2 linked regions of the Thalassoroseus pseudoceratinae genome follow. The protein of the gene in region 2 interacts with the protein of the main gene of each other region in a pairwise test. Links are inferred from orthologs where the notes say so. Each region holds a gene or a part of one and is shown on either strand. Other genes may lie near its edges.

Evidence for each region.
Region 1: the proteins of def (region 2) and G6R38_RS13740 interact in binary tests that used the Escherichia coli proteins (3 or more experiments, as listed by UniProt). The link is inferred for Thalassoroseus pseudoceratinae from one-to-one orthologs.

What each region holds. Positions count from the first base shown.
Region 1 is NZ_JAALXT010000003.1:956,322-964,919, forward strand. The notes cover bases 2,079-4,949. They hold G6R38_RS13740 (aspartate-semialdehyde dehydrogenase), read right to left. Parts: upstream 4,090-4,949; coding sequence 3,067-4,089; downstream 2,079-3,066. Other genes in these bases: G6R38_RS13735 (cis-3-hydroxy-L-proline dehydratase), read right to left, coding at 2,079-3,006; purD (phosphoribosylamine--glycine ligase), read left to right, coding at 4,454-4,949. In the rest of the region: G6R38_RS13725 (S41 family peptidase), read left to right, coding at 1-906; G6R38_RS13730 (hypothetical protein), read left to right, coding at 1,007-1,897; more of G6R38_RS13735, read right to left, coding at 1,906-2,078; more of purD, read left to right, coding at 4,950-5,728; G6R38_RS13750 (TIGR02996 domain-containing protein), read right to left, coding at 5,764-6,396; G6R38_RS13755 (sensor histidine kinase), read left to right, coding at 6,681-8,078; G6R38_RS13760 (sigma-54-dependent transcriptional regulator), read left to right, coding at 8,088-8,598.
Region 2 is NZ_JAALXT010000007.1:321,750-330,216, forward strand. What follows is about bases 1-2,740. They hold def (peptide deformylase), read left to right. Parts: upstream 1-951; coding sequence 952-1,530; downstream 1,531-2,740. Other genes in these bases: tdh (L-threonine 3-dehydrogenase), read right to left, coding at 1-15; G6R38_RS23770 (FHA domain-containing protein), read right to left, coding at 196-696; G6R38_RS23780 (hypothetical protein), read left to right, coding at 1,548-1,853; fmt (methionyl-tRNA formyltransferase), read left to right, coding at 1,902-2,740. Also shown: more of fmt, read left to right, coding at 2,741-2,891; G6R38_RS23790 (metallophosphoesterase family protein), read right to left, coding at 2,923-3,522; dnaN (DNA polymerase III subunit beta), read left to right, coding at 3,992-5,098; G6R38_RS23800 (DciA family protein), read left to right, coding at 5,120-5,437; G6R38_RS23805 (DNA gyrase subunit B), read left to right, coding at 5,532-8,129; G6R38_RS23810 (alpha/beta hydrolase), read left to right, coding at 8,188-8,467. UniProt on the Escherichia coli protein: Removes the formyl group from the N-terminal Met of newly synthesized proteins. Requires at least a dipeptide for an efficient rate of reaction. N-terminal L-methionine is a prerequisite for activity but the enzyme has broad specificity at other positions.

The sequences.
Region 1 (8,598 bases), on a different replicon or contig from region 2:
GGTCTCGGGATCGAGATGAAAGCGGAAGGCGGGCGGGGCATGCACCTCGTGAACGTGCTTCCCGATAGCCCCGCACTTGCCGGCGGACTGCGTCCGGGCGACTACATCGTTGCCATTGATGGCATTGATTGTCGCGACATGACGACCGATGAAGCCGCAAAACTTTTGCGTGGTCAATCGGGGAGCATCGTGCGACTGAAATACGAAACTCACCTGACCGGGCAAGAACGGGAAGGGCGTTTCACACGTCGTGCGGTTCACGTCAAAAGTATTCCGGTTGTGAAGATGCTCGATGAACGTGCAGGAGTCGGTTATATCCGCATGACGGGTTTCCAAAAGACCTCCGCCGCTGAACTCGATCAGGCACTCGCGGAACTGAATCGGCAAGGAATGCGGTCACTCATTTGGGACGTCCGGGGCAATCCCGGTGGATTGCTCACCGCAGCGGTCGAAGTCTTGGATCGATTCCTCGATGGAGGCGTCTTGGTTTCGACCCGAGGGCGGAACCGAGATCAGAACTGGAGTTACTCCGCTCGGCCCACGAAGACGACATCGATCCCATTGGTGCTTCTCGTCGATCAAGATTCCGCCAGCGCCAGCGAGATTGTCGCCGGGGCACTTCGGGACCACCGTCGTGGCACGATCATTGGACGACAGACTTATGGGAAATGGTCGGTCCAAAGTATCTTTCCACTGCGGGGATCGACCGGACTTCGCCTGACAACGGCAAAGTTCTATTCGCCGAACGGTCACACTCTAGGGAAGATCGGCGTGCGTCCGGATGTGATCGTGGAAGACGTTGACGAGCACATCGCCGCTTATGCCTACACGCCCGATGCGGATTTGCTCGCCGACGCGGACGTTCGCAAAGGCATTGAAGTCCTGAATCGTCAGGCATCTCGCTAAGGCAGTCAGCGAAGACGACCAATGACGAATGACTGAAACTCACCCGGTGGTCGCCGGGTGAGTTATTCCGCGCTCCGACGGATACAAGGAACAGCGAGCGATGTCGCAAGATTGGGATTGGGTGGGCCAAAGCACGCGTCGCCGTCCCAAAATCGCTTGGACATTCCACGCCGATGCACCACTTCGCTCGCTCGAGTTGGTCGGTGAAACCGGCATGATTCTGCTCGCGGATCGAGCCGGGTTTCTGGCCAAAATCGACAGCGGTGGCAACCGGCTAAGGATGGTGCAAGGATTTCGGAAACTAACCCGTCTTGCAACCGGGCGAACAGCCGACTCGCCAACGTTTGTAGCGTTTCAGGAAGAGTTGCGGATGCTCGGTGCAGACTTTCAGACCGCATGGGTTCGGCGATTCAATCACCCGATCTCTGCGTTGACCGTGGAACCGTACGGGCGTTGGCTCGCAGTCGCTTTAGAGAGCGGCGACGGATACCTTATCGGTCAGAACAACGAGCGGTTCTCGGATTTCACCTCGAAGCCCCGGCCTCGACACGTCGTAGCGTGCGGACGAAAATTTGAAGTCACAGTCGCCACGAAGTACGGCCGGTTGGAGCGGTTCAATGAAACTGGTGATCTCCTTTGGACATCGGACCGGTTCGGCAACCTGGGAGACATGAAGACCGATCACCTGAGTCCTAGAATTTGGCTCGCGGCGTACAACCATGGCGTGGTCAGTCTGGAACGGAGCGGCGAGCCCGGGCCGACGTTTCTCGTGAATGGGTCGCCATCGCGAGTCGCGGTCAGCTATGACAGTCGCTTCCTTGCGGTCGGCACTCAGGAGCAGAGTTTGTATTGGCTCAACAACCGCGGTGAGTTGCTCTGGGCGACTCACGTTGCCGAAGAAATTCAATTTCTCGAAGTCGATCCGCTCGGGCATTGGTTGCTTTGTGGATTCGAGAGCGGCAAAGTCGTGCGAATCGATTGGCCCCGATGAATTTGTCTCTACGTGCTCCAGATTGGTCCGCCGAGAACATCGAGTTTCGGCTGAATGCCAAGCCCTGGTGCCGTCGATGCCGCCATCCGACCGTGTTGCCGTTGTGGAGCCCCATCCGCAGTCGAAACCGAGACGTAGCTGTTGAAATCCGTCGAAGTGAGTAGCAATTCGGTTGGAGTGCTATGAGCGAGATGGGAAATCGCAGCAGTCACGATATCCCCACCCCAGCTATCTTCAATTGTCATTGCAATGCCAAGGGAAACGCACAAATCGCGAGCTTGCTTGGCCTTCGTCAATCCACCGAACTTGCTGATCTTGATATTCACGGCATCCATCGCGAGATCCGCATGACCGCGAAGTAGCGGTTGAATTCCGTTGATCACTTCATCAAGTACAAATGGGTGGTTGGTCTGCCGACGAATCGAAAGACATTCCTCGTAGGTGAGGCAGGGCTGTTCAATGTAGACATCCAGATCCTGGACACCCCGAACAACTCGCATGGCTTCGTGCATCGTCCAACCGGTGTTTGCATCAGCAATGAGTTTGTCGCTCGGGTGCAGACGTTCGCGAACGGCATGAATTCGGGCGATATCCGTATCAGGATCGCCACCGACTTTGAGCTGAAATCGACGATATCCTTCCTCGCGATAACCGGCGACGTTGTCGGCCATTTCGTCCGGTGTGGCTTGCGAAATCGCTCGGTAGAGAACGAAGTCTTCACCATATCGCCCGCCGAGCAGGGAACACACCGGCTGATTGGTCACTTGGCCAAGAATGTCCCAGCAGGCGATGTCGATTCCGCTTTTGACATACGGATGCCCTTGCAACGCGGCATCCATCTTGCGATTGAGTTTTGTCAGTTCGACGGGATTGGCACCGATCAGATGTGGTGCAAGTTCGGCCAAGCCCGCCCGCACACCTCTCGCGTAAGCGGGGAGATAAAACGGTCCGAGCGGACAAACTTCGCCATAGCCCGTGAAGCCGGCATCGGTTTCGACTTGCACAATAGTGCTGTCAAAGACGTCGACCGATTTCCCGCCCGACCAAGAGTATCGTCCCTCATTCAGGGGCAAGTCCACTTGATAAGCCGCAATACGTGTGATCTTCATAAGTGTAATCCGGCTCGGTGGGAGGCAATCGGTCTCTCGTCGTTCGTCTTTCGTGCTAACCTAACTTGCAGGCTGTGCAGAACGGTGCTTGGCCAACAGTTCGGCGATTTGCACAGCGTTTGTGGCAGCCCCTTTGCGGAGGTTGTCACTGACACACCAGAAGCTAAGACCGTTTGGATGAGAGATGTCCTTCCGAATCCGCCCGATGAAGACTTCGTCTCGATCGGTGCAGGTGGAAGGCAACGGGTACTGTCCGCTCGCCAGGTCGTCATCCACGACAATGCCGGGAAACGCTTCGAACAGATCGCGCGCTTCCTCGGGGGAAATTGGACGATCGGTTTCGACGGTGATGGTTTCGCTATGGCAATTGGCCACGGGGATTCGCACGCAAGTCGGGTTGATCTGAATCGATTCATCCCCCAGGATTTTGCGAGTCTCGTAGACCATTTTGAGTTCTTCGCTGGTGTATCCGTCATCCTTCATGCTGCCGATTTGCGGGAGTGCATTGAAGGCGATCGGGTGGGCGAAGGCTTGATAATCGTACGACTCGCCATTGAGATGGGCCTTCGTGCCTTGCATGAGATCTTCCGTTCCTTGCAAACCGGCACCGCTGACGGCTTGATAGGTGCTGACGATCACGCGACGGACACGGGCGGCATCGTGAAGCGGTTTGAGGGCCATCACCATTTGCGTGGTGGAGCAATTCGGGCTGGCAATAATGCCCTTGGCATCCAAAGCGGCCTGAGGATTGATTTCCGGCACGACCAACGCAACATCGGGTTTCATCCGCCAGAAGCCCGACTCATCAATCACGATCGCCCCAGCAGCAACCGCGGCGGGCAAGTATTCGGCCGCCACGTCATCGGGAGTGGTCGAGATGACCAAATCGGTGTCCGCGAAGGCGTCGTGTGTCAGCTCTTCGAGTTGGTAGTCCTTGCCAGCAAATGTGAGTGTTTTACCTGCGCTGCGTTTGGACGCCAAAAATCGATACGTGTTGACGGGCAGCGCTCGCTGCTCCAGCAAACGACACATGATTCGACCCACGGCACCGGTGGCACCAACAACAGCAACAGTCTCAAACACAGTCCTTCTCCCAGCCCGGATGCGGGCGTACGTTGGGCGTCTCAAAATCTGATTGGTTCAGTATATGTCCGCAGGGAACGCGGATGCAAACGAAACCACAGTGGATATTTTGCCGATGGCTTCGTGAATTGGATTGCCACTGTCGATCGGCATTTACAGTCTGATTGGATCAACGAGAGCTTCCTTGGAATTCCCATGTAAGTCTTCGAGCAATGTGTACTTTTGCGGCGGATTCCATCTACTGGGAAATGGATTCGACTGGAATTCGACTTTCCGATGCGCTGATCTCTACTGAGAATTCTCGTAGGTTGATATACTGCGGCTTGATGATTCAATCGGTTTATAAACGGCGGTGGGTGTGGTGATGAACGTTTTGGTGATTGGCCAGGGTGGTCGTGAACATGCGTTGGCGTGGAAATTGCGTCAATCGCCGATGGTCGACGAAGTTTTTTGCGCTCCCGGGAACGCAGGGACGGCCGCCGATGCGACCAATGTCCCGATTGCGAGCGATGACATTCCCGAGTTAGTCAAATTCGCCCAAAGGAACGCCGTCGGTTTGACGGTGGTCGGACCGGAAGCTCCGTTGGTGGCCGGTATTTCCGACGCCTTCCGTGATGCCGGTTTGCGTGTGTTTGGTCCATCGCGGTTGGCTGCCGAACTTGAAGGCAGCAAGGTGTTCTCGAAAAACCTGATGCGTCAGGCGGGCGTGCCCACGGCGGAGTTCCGTGCGTTCACGAATTTCGAACACGCGTTGCAATATGTTGAAACCCGAAGCGAGCAACCGTTGGTGGTCAAAGCCGATGGGTTGGCGGCGGGGAAGGGTGTGACCGTTTGCGAGAGTCGTGAAGAAGCCAACGAGGCGATCAAACGGATCATGCAGATCAAGGAATTCGGTCAAGCCGGGCAACGCATCGTCATCGAAGAGAAACTCGTCGGCCAGGAAGCCAGTATCTTGGCGATCGTCGATGGAAAGAGCATTCTTCCACTGGAGTCCTCACAGGATCACAAACCGGCATTCGATGACGACAAAGGTCCCAACACCGGGGGAATGGGGGCGTATTCGCCAACTCCATTGGTCTCCCAAGAGTCGATGGACACGATCATCGAGAAAATTCTCATCCCGACGATTCACACGCTCCGTATGAATGACCGCCCGTTCATGGGTGTATTGTACGCCGGTTTGATGATGACTGCTCAAGGACCTCGTGTGCTCGAGTACAATGTGCGATTCGGTGACCCGGAAGCGCAACCAGTTCTGATGCGTCTGAAGACGGATGTTGCCGAGGTCTTGTTGGCTGCCAGCGAAGGCCGTTTGTCCGATCTCCCAGATTTGGAATGGGACCCGCGTCCCGCGGTCTGTGTGGTGATGGCCAGCGAAGGATATCCTGGCGATTACAAAAAAGGCCGCCCCATTCGTGGCATCGCCGACGCCGACGCAATGGACGGGGTGAAAGTTTTTCACGCAGGAACACGGATGCAAGGGGGCGACGTTCTCACCGACGGTGGGCGTGTTCTCGGCGTGACGGCTCTCGGCGACGACGTCATCGGTGCCAAGAAACGTGCCTACGAAGCTGTCAAAAAGATTCGTTGGGAAGGGGCTTGGTGTCGGAAGGATATCTCCGACAAAGCTCGTGGGTGAATTTGAAGTCGCTTCGGACTGCAAACAGACGAAGATCAACTCCGAAAACGCCACCACTTCCGTTTGCCGGAGACGGTGGCTTGAGGAGGATCGTCTTGGAATCCGGTACTATATGGTGGAGCCGCTGCCGTGCAGATGCCGCCACGTTGGACATCCTCCGGTCGGATCTTTGTCCGGGCGAATTGGAGATGCAGCCCGCCAACCGCGGAATCTTCGCACCCCCACGATTCCACAAAACCGTCCAAACGCTCCAAAAGCGTTCGCGTGTGCGTATGGTGAGAACCGTCAACCAACGGTACATTCACAGTTTGCATTGACCACACGCGACCGATCTGTAATCGCCCCGAGAGCAGCAAAGTTGCATCCGGCAGATCAAACGCGGTTCCGACACTTCGTGGAAGCACATCATCAATCCGGAATTGAAAGCCGATCGCAATCGTTTCGTACCATTGCCGATCGCAATACCGCAGCAAGGATTTCTCTCGCTCGACCAAATCCGGAAAGCTCGCTGCATTGGTCGGGATTGTTGCCAATTCGCAGTGCACACGGAGCAATTCCGCACGCGGATCATGCTGTTCATCGAGCCAATCGGCGTAAACCAATCGTGGGATGACGTCGAATGGTTCCATCGAGATCGCGTCGTGAAAAGCGTCTTCTTCAGGAAACATACCTCGGTCGATCGGCCAAACAAATTTCTTGGGAACCTGAAGAATGATAGCACAGCGTTCAATGCTGAACGGTCATACCGCAGTGCCAACGATAACGGTGATGCGGCACTGGCGGCCAGTCACCGTATCCAGTTCCTGCGTGAACGTCGCAGCCGAGAATAATCGGCGACAACCTCTTTCCACCTCGCGATGGTTTCGGTGAGAAGAATCCGAATGGCGGAACCAATCAATAAACGCAGTGGTGGGCAGTTCGGACGATTGTACTTATAATCTAGCGACGCTGCGTGAAAATTTTGAAGGGGTGTGGTGTGCAATCAGACATTGACCGAGACGAACCGGCCTGGGAGCTGGCAGCCGAGGCGATCAGCGTGCGAATTCGCTGGTTCGGTTTGATTGTCGGTTGGGTGTTGGTGAATCTCATCGAACGCAGCACGAATCAGTCCGCCTTGAACGCGATTCTTGCGTTGGGAGCCGTCTACGCTTGCTCGGATGCTTGGCATAGTCTTCGGGGCCGGATTTTTCTCGGCCAATTTCCTTTGGTGACCTCATTGATGGAAGCAATCTTTATCGGATTGCTCTGCTATTTTGACAGCGGTTTGTCCAGCCCGTTTCGGTTTTACTACTTTCTTTCGCTACTGCTCTGTGCGATTCGCTACTCCAGGGCGGTGACCTACACGACGTTCGTGCTGCACTCCACGAGCTACATTTTGCTGATAGCGCTCTCGCCGGGAGCTTCCGTCAGCGTTGGCGAAGCCCACACCTTGACCGACTTGATTTTCATGCTCGTACTGATGGGGTGGTTGACGTGGTCCGGGACGGCATTGGCGGGCATTCTGAAACGGACAGGACGAAGGTTGTCGGCCGCCAACGATCAACTTCGGGATCAGCAACGGTTGCTCGAAGAACGAATTCGCGAGCGAACCCGTGAATTACAACAATCCCAAGCGCTCTTGGTCCAGCAGGAGAAGCAGGCGGCGTTTGGACTCTTGGCGGCGGGGATCGCCCACGAAGTTGGAAATCCGCTTGCGGCGATTAGTTCTCTTGTTCAACTGCTGCAAATGCGCGATCTGGACGACTACACCAGAGAGCGGTTGCAGATGGTCGCCGATCAGCTCAATCGAATTCAACGAACGCTCCGCGAACTCGTCGGCTTCAGTCGTCCTGCGTCACTTGAACGGACTCGCTGCGATGTCCATGAACTGATCAACGGTGCCTTGAGCATCGCGAAATACTATAAACGGAAAAAGGGACGCGAGATCGTCACGCAGTTCGCTGATGATCTCCCCCGATTGCGAGTTGTTCGCGATCAGTTGGTCCAAGTCTTTTTGAATGTCGTTCTCAATGCGTTGGATGCGACCCAAGACGGTGGGCGTCTGGAGATTCGCACGAGTATGGACGATGGTCGAATTCGGGTCGATATCCGTGACAACGGACATGGAATCGCCGAAGAACATTGCAACACGATTTTTCAGCCGTATTACACCACAAAAGACTCGGGCACCGGTCTGGGACTTTTCGTTTGCCGCCATATTCTACAAGAGATTCGCAACGCCAGCATTACTTTATCTGAGTCGAGTCCCGACGGCACCACGTTTACGATTCATCTCTGCCCGGACCAGCCTTCGAACACGGCTCCCGAGCCTGATTCATTTCCCGATCAACTGATTTCAACCCCACAATAGCCCTTCAAAATGACACGTCATCGTTCCATTCTCATTGTCGAAGATGAAGAAATCATCCGGACCAGTCTCGCCGAATTTCTCGCGGGGTTGGGATATGCGGTTCAAGTGACCGGGTCCGCGCGTCAGGCGGTGCAGATGTGTCAACAGCGGGACTTCGATGTCGCCATTTGCGATGTCCAACTCCCAGACGGCGACGGTTTGGCGCTTCTGCGAAAACTGCAACAGATCAACTTGGATCTGTTCGTACTTATCATCACAGCTTACGCCACGGTCGAAAATGCGGTTGAAGCTTTCAAGGCCGGGGCGTTTGATTATCTTGTCAAACCGGTATTGTTTGAGGACCTGCGGCATAAACTGGAAACGCTGTTCAAGTTTGCGGATCTCCACGCGGAGAACCGGAGTTTGCGACGGGAATTAGGACGTCATGAACCGTTGGATCAAATCGTGGGATCGAGTCAGCGTTTGGCGGATCTTCAAGCGACGATCCGAAAAGTTGCCGTCACGAATTCCAATGTGTTAC
Region 2 (8,467 bases):
GACCAACGCCTTCATGACTCGATTCCTTCATTGTGGATTCAATTTCCAAGATACTAGACCACCAATCTCCATTTTACAAGAACAATTATCCAATATTATGGATTCTGAGTACGAGGCATTTCAGCCAGCGCAACGAAAAACGCTCCTGGACGAATCAAGGAGCGTTCGAGGGCCAACGAATTGATGTGTGCTGAATCAGTCGATGCCGTCATCGGAGAGTAACCGTACGTCGCTTTGGCTATCGGAATTGGAGAGTGCCGGGGGAACGTCGTCGGAGTCATTCCAGCCTCGCACGACCGCTGAGGGGAATTCCGCTTCACCGGCAACACTATCATTGTCGGAGTCTCCGATGTCGACGATCGGTTCGGTGTGGAATCGCTCGACCGAATCATCCTCAGACGGCGGTTGGCCCGGACCCAAGTGCACACGATACTTCACACTCGCGAAGGCGAGTTCGTCCCCTGGTAACAACGCCCCTCGGGTGACTCGTTGCCCGTTAACTTTCGTTCCATTGGTGCTGCCAAGATCACGGACGAACAGTAACCCGTCGGTTTTCACGATTAAGCAGTGCAGCTTAGAAACGCTGGCTTTCTCCAGAATGAGGTCGCAGAGGCCGTGTTTACGACCGACGAGAACCAGATCGCTATTGATACTGATGGGCTTGCCACCAAGAACTGGAATCAGCTTGGCTTCCATATAACTCTCGGATACGGCATCACGGTGTTTTGACGTCAACTTTGTCCAATAAACATAACTGAACACCTTTGATTGTCCGCTCTTGATTGGAAAGAGTCAAGAATTGATCCTCTCAGCGGGTCAACTCGGGCGGAATGCGGACCGATTCTTAACGTTTTCTGGTTTGGAGCGGTGGCGAAGCACTCGACGCCTCTAGCGGACATTCCTATACTGAGGTGCTTCAATTATTAGGTTCCGCCAAGCTGAAACGCGATCATGGAAATTGTTCACTATCCCCACCCCGTTTTGCGGTTCAAGTCGCTACCGATTACACGAATCGATGCCGACTTGAAGGCCAAGATCGCGGAAATGTTCGAACTGATGTATGCCGCCAAGGGGATTGGTCTGGCTGCTAATCAGGTCGGGTTGCCGTTTCGGTTCTTTGTGATCAACCCGTCCGGCGATCCCAAGCAGAAAGAGTTTGAGCAAGTTTTCATCAACCCGGAGATCATCAGCAAAAAAGGCAGCGAAGAGGGTGAAGAAGGCTGCCTCAGCTTGCCGGATGTCTACGGACCCGTGAAACGAGCCGCGAAGATCAAAGTGGTTGCCTACGATTTGACCGGCCAGGAATTCGAGTGGGAAGTCGACGATTTGACCGCCCGCGTGATCCAACACGAAAACGATCACCTTGACGGTGTGCTGTTCATCGATCGCATTCCTGAGCAGAGTTTAGCCGAAGCAGAGCAGTTCCTGACCGAATTCGAAACCGTCTTTCGACGTCGGCAAGCAGACGGGGAACTCAAGTCGGACGAGGAACTCGAAGCCGAGCTAAAAGGGATGGCACAAACAGCTTAACCGTCATTGGAGTCTGAGTGTCCGATATGGAATTGGTTCCGCTGTTTGGGCAAATGATCCGTCGGGACTGGGCAGATGCCTTGACGGAAACCCAGCTGGAGACACATTATCGAGACGCGGAAGGACAATATCGGCGGATTCCGTTTGGCGAAGAAAACTTTCTCAATCCGCGAATCGCGGAAGCTGGGCCGTGTCGGCATTGTCGAACTATCAAAGGCAAGTTGCACTTTCACGCCTGCGACTACGAACAATGCCCGAAATGTAACACACAACAAATGGGATGTGATTGCGAGTTCATTGGCCATGAGTGGCGTGAAGAATGAACCGAGATTGTTCCGTAGTTCCAAATTCAAAGTTGAATTTCTAATCGAATGCCAGGAGACACCGCTTTCTACAATCCACTTCGTCTTGTGATGATGGGCACGGGCACGTTTGCTCTGCCGACGTTTTTGAGTTTGTACGATTCGCCGCACGAAGTGGTGGGGTTGTTCACGCAACCGGATCGCAAGGGACGTGGGCACCATAACCATCCGCACCCCATGCGGGAAGCCGCCGAAGCCCATGGCACACCGGTGTTTCAGCCGGATAACGTGAACACGCCGGAATCACTCGCGGATCTGCGAAATCTGAACGCTGATCTGTGCGTTGTGGCGGCGTACGGGCAGATTCTTTCAGCGGAACTCCTTCAGACGCCGAAGTTTGGGGCAATCAATCTCCACGCATCGTTACTGCCGAAGTATCGCGGAGCGGCTCCGATTCAGTATGCGATATTGAATGGTGAGACATCGACCGGCGTGACGATTTTCCAGATCGAACCGAAACTTGATGCCGGTCCAATTCTGGGGGTCGACGCCATCAAGATTGGTTCCCGAGAGAAGTATGGAGCGGTGCAAGAACGGTTGGCAGCACTGGCGGTGCCGTTGACATCACGGGTGTTGGGCATGTTTGCCCGTGAGGAAGTCATTGGGCAGCCCCAGGATTCCACCGGCGTCACGAAGGCCCCGAAACTCCGTAAGGAACATGCGGCGATTCCGTGGGAGAAACCGGCGGCAGCGGTCGCAAACCATCTCCGAGCGATGCAGCCGTGGCCGAATCCGTTCACGTTCCTCAATCAGCCGAACAAGAAGCCATTGCGGCTAATCGTCATGCAAGCGCGGCAGGCGATGAATGTGGAACGGTCCCATGAAGCCCCCGGAACGGTGCTGAAATGCGATCGAGGACGTTTTTTAGTGCAAACTGGTGACGGTGTGCTGGACATCTTGGAAGTCAAACCGGAAGGCAAACGAGCGATGCCAGCGGCGGCGTTCCTGAACGGTCACCAAATCCAACCCGGTGATCGGCTGAGTTCGCAGCGTTCGTGATACGTATCGTCAAAGCCGAAAGAACCGGAATCTATAACGTCCACTCCATCCCCGCGGATCCGGCGTTGACGACGGGAGTGGAGCCCAGAACCTCGGTTTGGCCGCCGCTGGCGTGAATGTGGCCACAGACAACCAATCGCGGCACGGTCCGTTCAATGCACTCCCGCACCGCTTGACTTCCCAAGTGTTGGCGTCGGGAAGACACATCGAGCACCCCGAACGGCGGGGAATGACTGATCAAGACCGCACCTTCAGGACACGACGCAAGGTATTCATGGGCTTGATCTTCGGTCAAGTCGTAACTCCAACTCCCGAACGGAGTCACCGGCACACCGCCGCCCAACCCGAAGAACGTCTGTTTGGCAATGGTAACGCTTGATCCGTGCAGTACGAACGTCTGCGGCCAACCTTCGCAGACGGTTTGAAGTTCCTCTGTCGTCTCGTTATTCCCCGCCACAAGAACCAACGGCGTGGCGGTCGATTTCAGCGGAGCCAAACACCGTTCCAACCCACGATGAGCATTGCAGAAATCGCCCGCCCCGATGATCACATCGAAGTTATCAGCACATGCGGCCAGCCGTTCGGCGGCGTCACGATCACTGTGCCAATCACTGAACAACCAGAGTTTCATCGCGAAATTTCACCGACGAGGAGTGTGTCTAACTTGTTGAAAACCGGTTCATTCGTGGATGAGTGTGTTTGAGAATTAACGAGCGACTGCCCGCGTTGTGGGAAACGTGGAAACTGTCGACACCTCCTCCACCACGCACCAACGCCAAACCAACAACTTATCCGCACGAAAATCTCACGAAACCATCATCGTAACATCTTGTCATTTCGGCAGTAACGGAAATAATTCCTTCGTGAATCCACAAAAAATGACGTCCCTAATAATAAGACTTCTATGAAATACTTTTTGAAGAGAGGAGAAGAATGTTGATTGTGCTTGTTGACCGGGGCATGAACCCGAATCTCCTGGGAGAATGGTAGTGCATTCTATGTTTTTTCAGTGAAATGCGGTATAATTCCCATTCGAAAATTTCCGATTTGAATCACTTGGCCCCACTTGTCGGCAACCAAGCCAGACCGGCTCCGAATCCATGAAACTGCACTTCCATCGTCCGTCCTTGATGACGGCATTTACGATCGTCAACACGGTTGTTCCTTCGCGGACGCCTCGTGAGATTCTCAAGAATGTCAAACTCCATGTTGCCGACGGTGTGGCGACGTTGATTGGAACCGACCAGGAAGTGGGAATTCGGTATCAGATTTCTGGCGTTGAGACGCAATCCGCCGGGGAGACACTGTTGCCGACGGCTCGGGTGTTGTCGATCCTGCGGGAGTTGCACGACGAGAGCGTGGACTTCGAAATCGAAGACGACAAGGTTTGGATTCGTTCCGGGCACAGTGAATTTCGTCTGTCCGCCGAAGACCCCGCCGAGTTTCCCACGGTGGCTGAGTTTGCGGAAGAGAAGTTCCATGTGGTCGATGGGAATGTCTTCAAGGAAGCGATTCGCCGAACGATCTTCGCCACCGATGTCGAGAGCACTCGGTATGCCCTGGGGGGCGTGTTGCTCGAGTTGGGCACCGACAGCATGGCTCTTGTTGCGACTGACAGTCGGCGATTGGCGTTGGTGAAAGTTCCGTGCAAATCGAACGGGGCCGACGATCCCGAAAACAACGCCCCGGTGGTTCCTCGGGCCGCGATGAGCTTGATCGAAAAGAGCATCGAGGAAGGAACCGAAGTTCAGTTGGCCGTTCATGCCAACGATGTGCTGATCAAGTGCGGCAACTCGACGATCTACAGCCGTCTGGTGGATGGACGTTTTCCGAAATACGCCGACGTCATTCCCAGCAGTCCCGAGCACTCAGTGGAACTCGTGACCGGCCCGTTCTACTCGGCGGTTCGGCAAGCTCAAATCGTGACGAATGAAGACAGTCGCGGTGTTGATTTCACTTTTAAAGACGGCACGCTAACGCTTAACAGTTCCGCCGCGGAGATCGGAACCTCGACGATCGAACTTCCCATCTCGTACGAGGAAGACGAACTGACCATCAAGTTCGATCCGCGATTCGTCGCCGAGTTCCTGCGTGTGTTGGAGCAGGAAAAACAAGTGAAGTGGGACCTGATCGACCCTGAAAGCCCCGCTGTCTTGCGGACCGACGACGAATACACCTACGTCATTATGCCGTTGTCACGAGACTGAACGAAGACCCGGGAGGGGTAGATGTCGAGTCCACGTCGTGAACCGCAACCGCTTGCCAAAGCACTTTCGGAATTGATCGCTGCCCGAGGGTTTGCCCGTGTTCGTGGGAAGACTCAACTTAATGAAATTTGGCGGGAAGTCGCCGGGGAGCACATCGCCGAATTCACGAAACCAATCGAAGTCAAACGCGGTGTGCTTCACGTTTCCGTTAGCAACTCCGCAATGCTCGGCGAACTCGTGTCGTTCCATCAGATGAATCTGTTAGCCGAACTCACGAGCAAACACGCGGACCTGAAAATCAAGAGTTTGAAGTTCAAGCTGAGCACAAAGACATCGTAAAAGAATCGCTGGATGCGTTGGCACGCATCGTGAGCCCAATACCATTTTCGAAGGTGCGTGACGACGCACTCGACGAAGTTCATAGGAATATGCCGTGAGTGAACCAATGGATTCGGATGCTTTGGAAGACGACAACGAGGATGTGAATCCGGAGGACATCAAGAAGATGTTGCCGGAGGATAAGTCCCTCGACGACTATGGTGCCGAGCAAATCAAAGCTCTGAAAGGGATTGAGGGGATCCGCACGCGGCCGGCGATGTACATTGGCGATGCCGGCACGAACGGGTTGCATCACTTGGTTTTTGAGGTCGTCGATAACAGTATCGACGAAGCCGTCAACGGCTATGCGACGACGATCAATGTTGTGATTCACAGCGACAACAGTGTGAGTGTGTCCGACGACGGTCGTGGAATTCCCGTGGGACCAATGGCGGGAATGGGCGGACGATCGGCGTTGGAAGTCGTGCTGACCGAAATCCACGCCGGTGGTAAGTTCGGCCGGGAAAGCGGCTACAAAATGGGCACCGGCGGTCTGCACGGTGTCGGGATTACGGCCGTCAACGCGGTGAGTGAATGGCTCGAAGCCGAAGTGCGTCGCGAAGGGCAAGTCTGGACGATGTCCTTTGCTTGCGGGGTGCTGACCGATCCACTCAAGAAACTCGGCAAGACCGATCAAACAGGAACGAAACTTACCTTCAAACCCGATGCCGACATCTTCAGCGACACCGTTTTCAGCTATGAAACGTTGCATCGACGATTGCAGGAACTGGCGTTTCTTTCGCCGGGCGTGCGAATCCACATCCGCGATGAACGTACGGAACAATCCGACGAGTTCCATTACGAAAATGGTCTCGTTGAGTTCGTGAAGTACCTCAACCGCGCGTCCACTCCCGATTACAACGATGTGATTGATATCCAAGGCGAAGGCGAGGGCACGAACGGCAAAGTCTTTGTGCATGTTGCGATCCAGCATAACGATACCTTTACCGAAAACGTGCGGGCGTTCGCGAACAACATCTACAACCGCGAAGGTGGTACGCACCTCTCCGGGTTCCGGGCGGCGATCACACGGACCATCAACAACTACGCCAAACAGAACAACTTGTTCAAAGATGTCTCCCCCAGCGGTGAGGATTTCCGCGAGGGATTGACGGCTGTTGTAACCGTGCGTGTGCCGGAGCCGAGTTTCGAATCGCAAACGAAAGTGAAGCTCGCTAATAGCGATGTCGAAGGGATTGTGGCCTCGCTTGTGGGCGAGAAGCTGTCAAAATACTTTGAAGAACACCCGCAAGTCGCGAAGTCGATTTGCACCAAAGGCGAACGTGCCGCCGAAGCCCGCGAAGCCGCCAAAAAAGCCCGCGAGATGGTCCGGGCGGAGAAGGGCACGACGACCGGTGGGCTTCCCGAAAAACTCCGCGACTGTCGCAATCATGATCTCGATGTGTCTGAACTGTACCTGGTGGAAGGTCAGTCGGCCGGTGGTTCGGCGGATACCGGTCGCGATTCCACCACGCAGGCGATTCTTCCGTTACGCGGGAAGATCTTGAACGTCGAAAAAGCCCAGATCGTCAAAATTCTCGGCAATGCCGAAGTTGCGGCCATGTTCAAGGCGATTGGTGTGCCTCCCGGTGCGGAGTTGGAAGACGTCGAAAAACGTCGGTACGGCAAAATCATTCTGATGACCGACGCCGACGTGGACGGCAGCCACATCCGCACGCTGCTATTGACGTTCATGTTCCGGCACATGCGAGAACTTGTTCGCAATGGTTGCATTTACATTGCCCAACCGCCGTTGTACCGCGTGCAACGCAAAAACCCGAAGAAGGGCGAACATCCTCGCTATGTGCAAACGCACGAGCAGATGATGAGCGAACTCATCGAGTTGGGAACTCGTGATAGTCGGCTAAAATACGAATCCGACGGCACGATCTTTGAAGGTGACCATTTCGAGAAAGTTGTTGGCTTGGTCAACGACTTGGAAGAGCCGTTCGAATTGCTGGAGCGTCGCGGAATCGAACTGCGATTCATCGTGCAAAATCATCTGTCTCCCGAAGGTCTGTTGCCAAGGTATCGCCTGTTCTTCGCCGGTGAGCAGCGGTACTTCTTTCACAAGGAACAATTGGAAGAGTTCCTTGAGTACCAAGAGAAAGAGCGGGGCAAGGAATTGCGTGTTGCGGACGACGAAGATCAAGCTCCAACCGACGCAGACGAATCGGCCGAAGCCAAACCCGAGGATGCGGAAGTCGAAGTCGAGTTGGCATTGCAAGTCGTCGACATGCACGAAGTTCGGCAGATCAATCAGACGCTGAAGAAACTCAAAGAGTATGGGATTAAAGCGGAGAACTTCCTGTCCGGCGTGAACCGTGCCGGCGAATCCGTGTTTCCATGGATTATTCAGCACGGCGAGAATGGCGAAGTCCTGCTAACGAGCTTGCGGGAACTCATCACGGAAATCCGCAAGCTGGGGGAAAAAGGGCTTTCTCTTACACGGTTTAAGGGGCTCGGTGAAATGGACCCCGAAGAATTGTGGGAAACCAGTATGGATGTTGAAAGCCGACTCCTGTTGCAAGTTACAATGGAAGACGCCGCTGCGGCCGATGAAATTTTCCGCGTGCTGATGGGCGACCATGTCGAACCGCGACGCGAATTCATCGAGAAACACGCCTTGGAAGTCAAAGACCTCGACGTGTAGCCCCGCCGGGGATCGCCAACCGCATCGATCCCGCATTACGCTTCAAACAGGAGTACCGATGCATTCTTCTGCACTTGGTTGCATGGCGATTGTGATTGTCACGCTGTGTTCCATTCCTGTGTCCGCGGAGGACAAGACCGTTCATGAAGGGATCTATTATGGTCCTGAAAACGGCACGGAATATCAAAAGGAACGCTGCCAACTCGACATCCATGTGCCAACGAATCAGCAGAAGTTTCCAGTGCTGATCTACTTTCACGGTGGTGGCATCGTCGGTGGCAGTCGTGGCGGTCCGGATTTGACGTCCCAAGGGGTGTGTCTCGTCGCACCGTCTTACC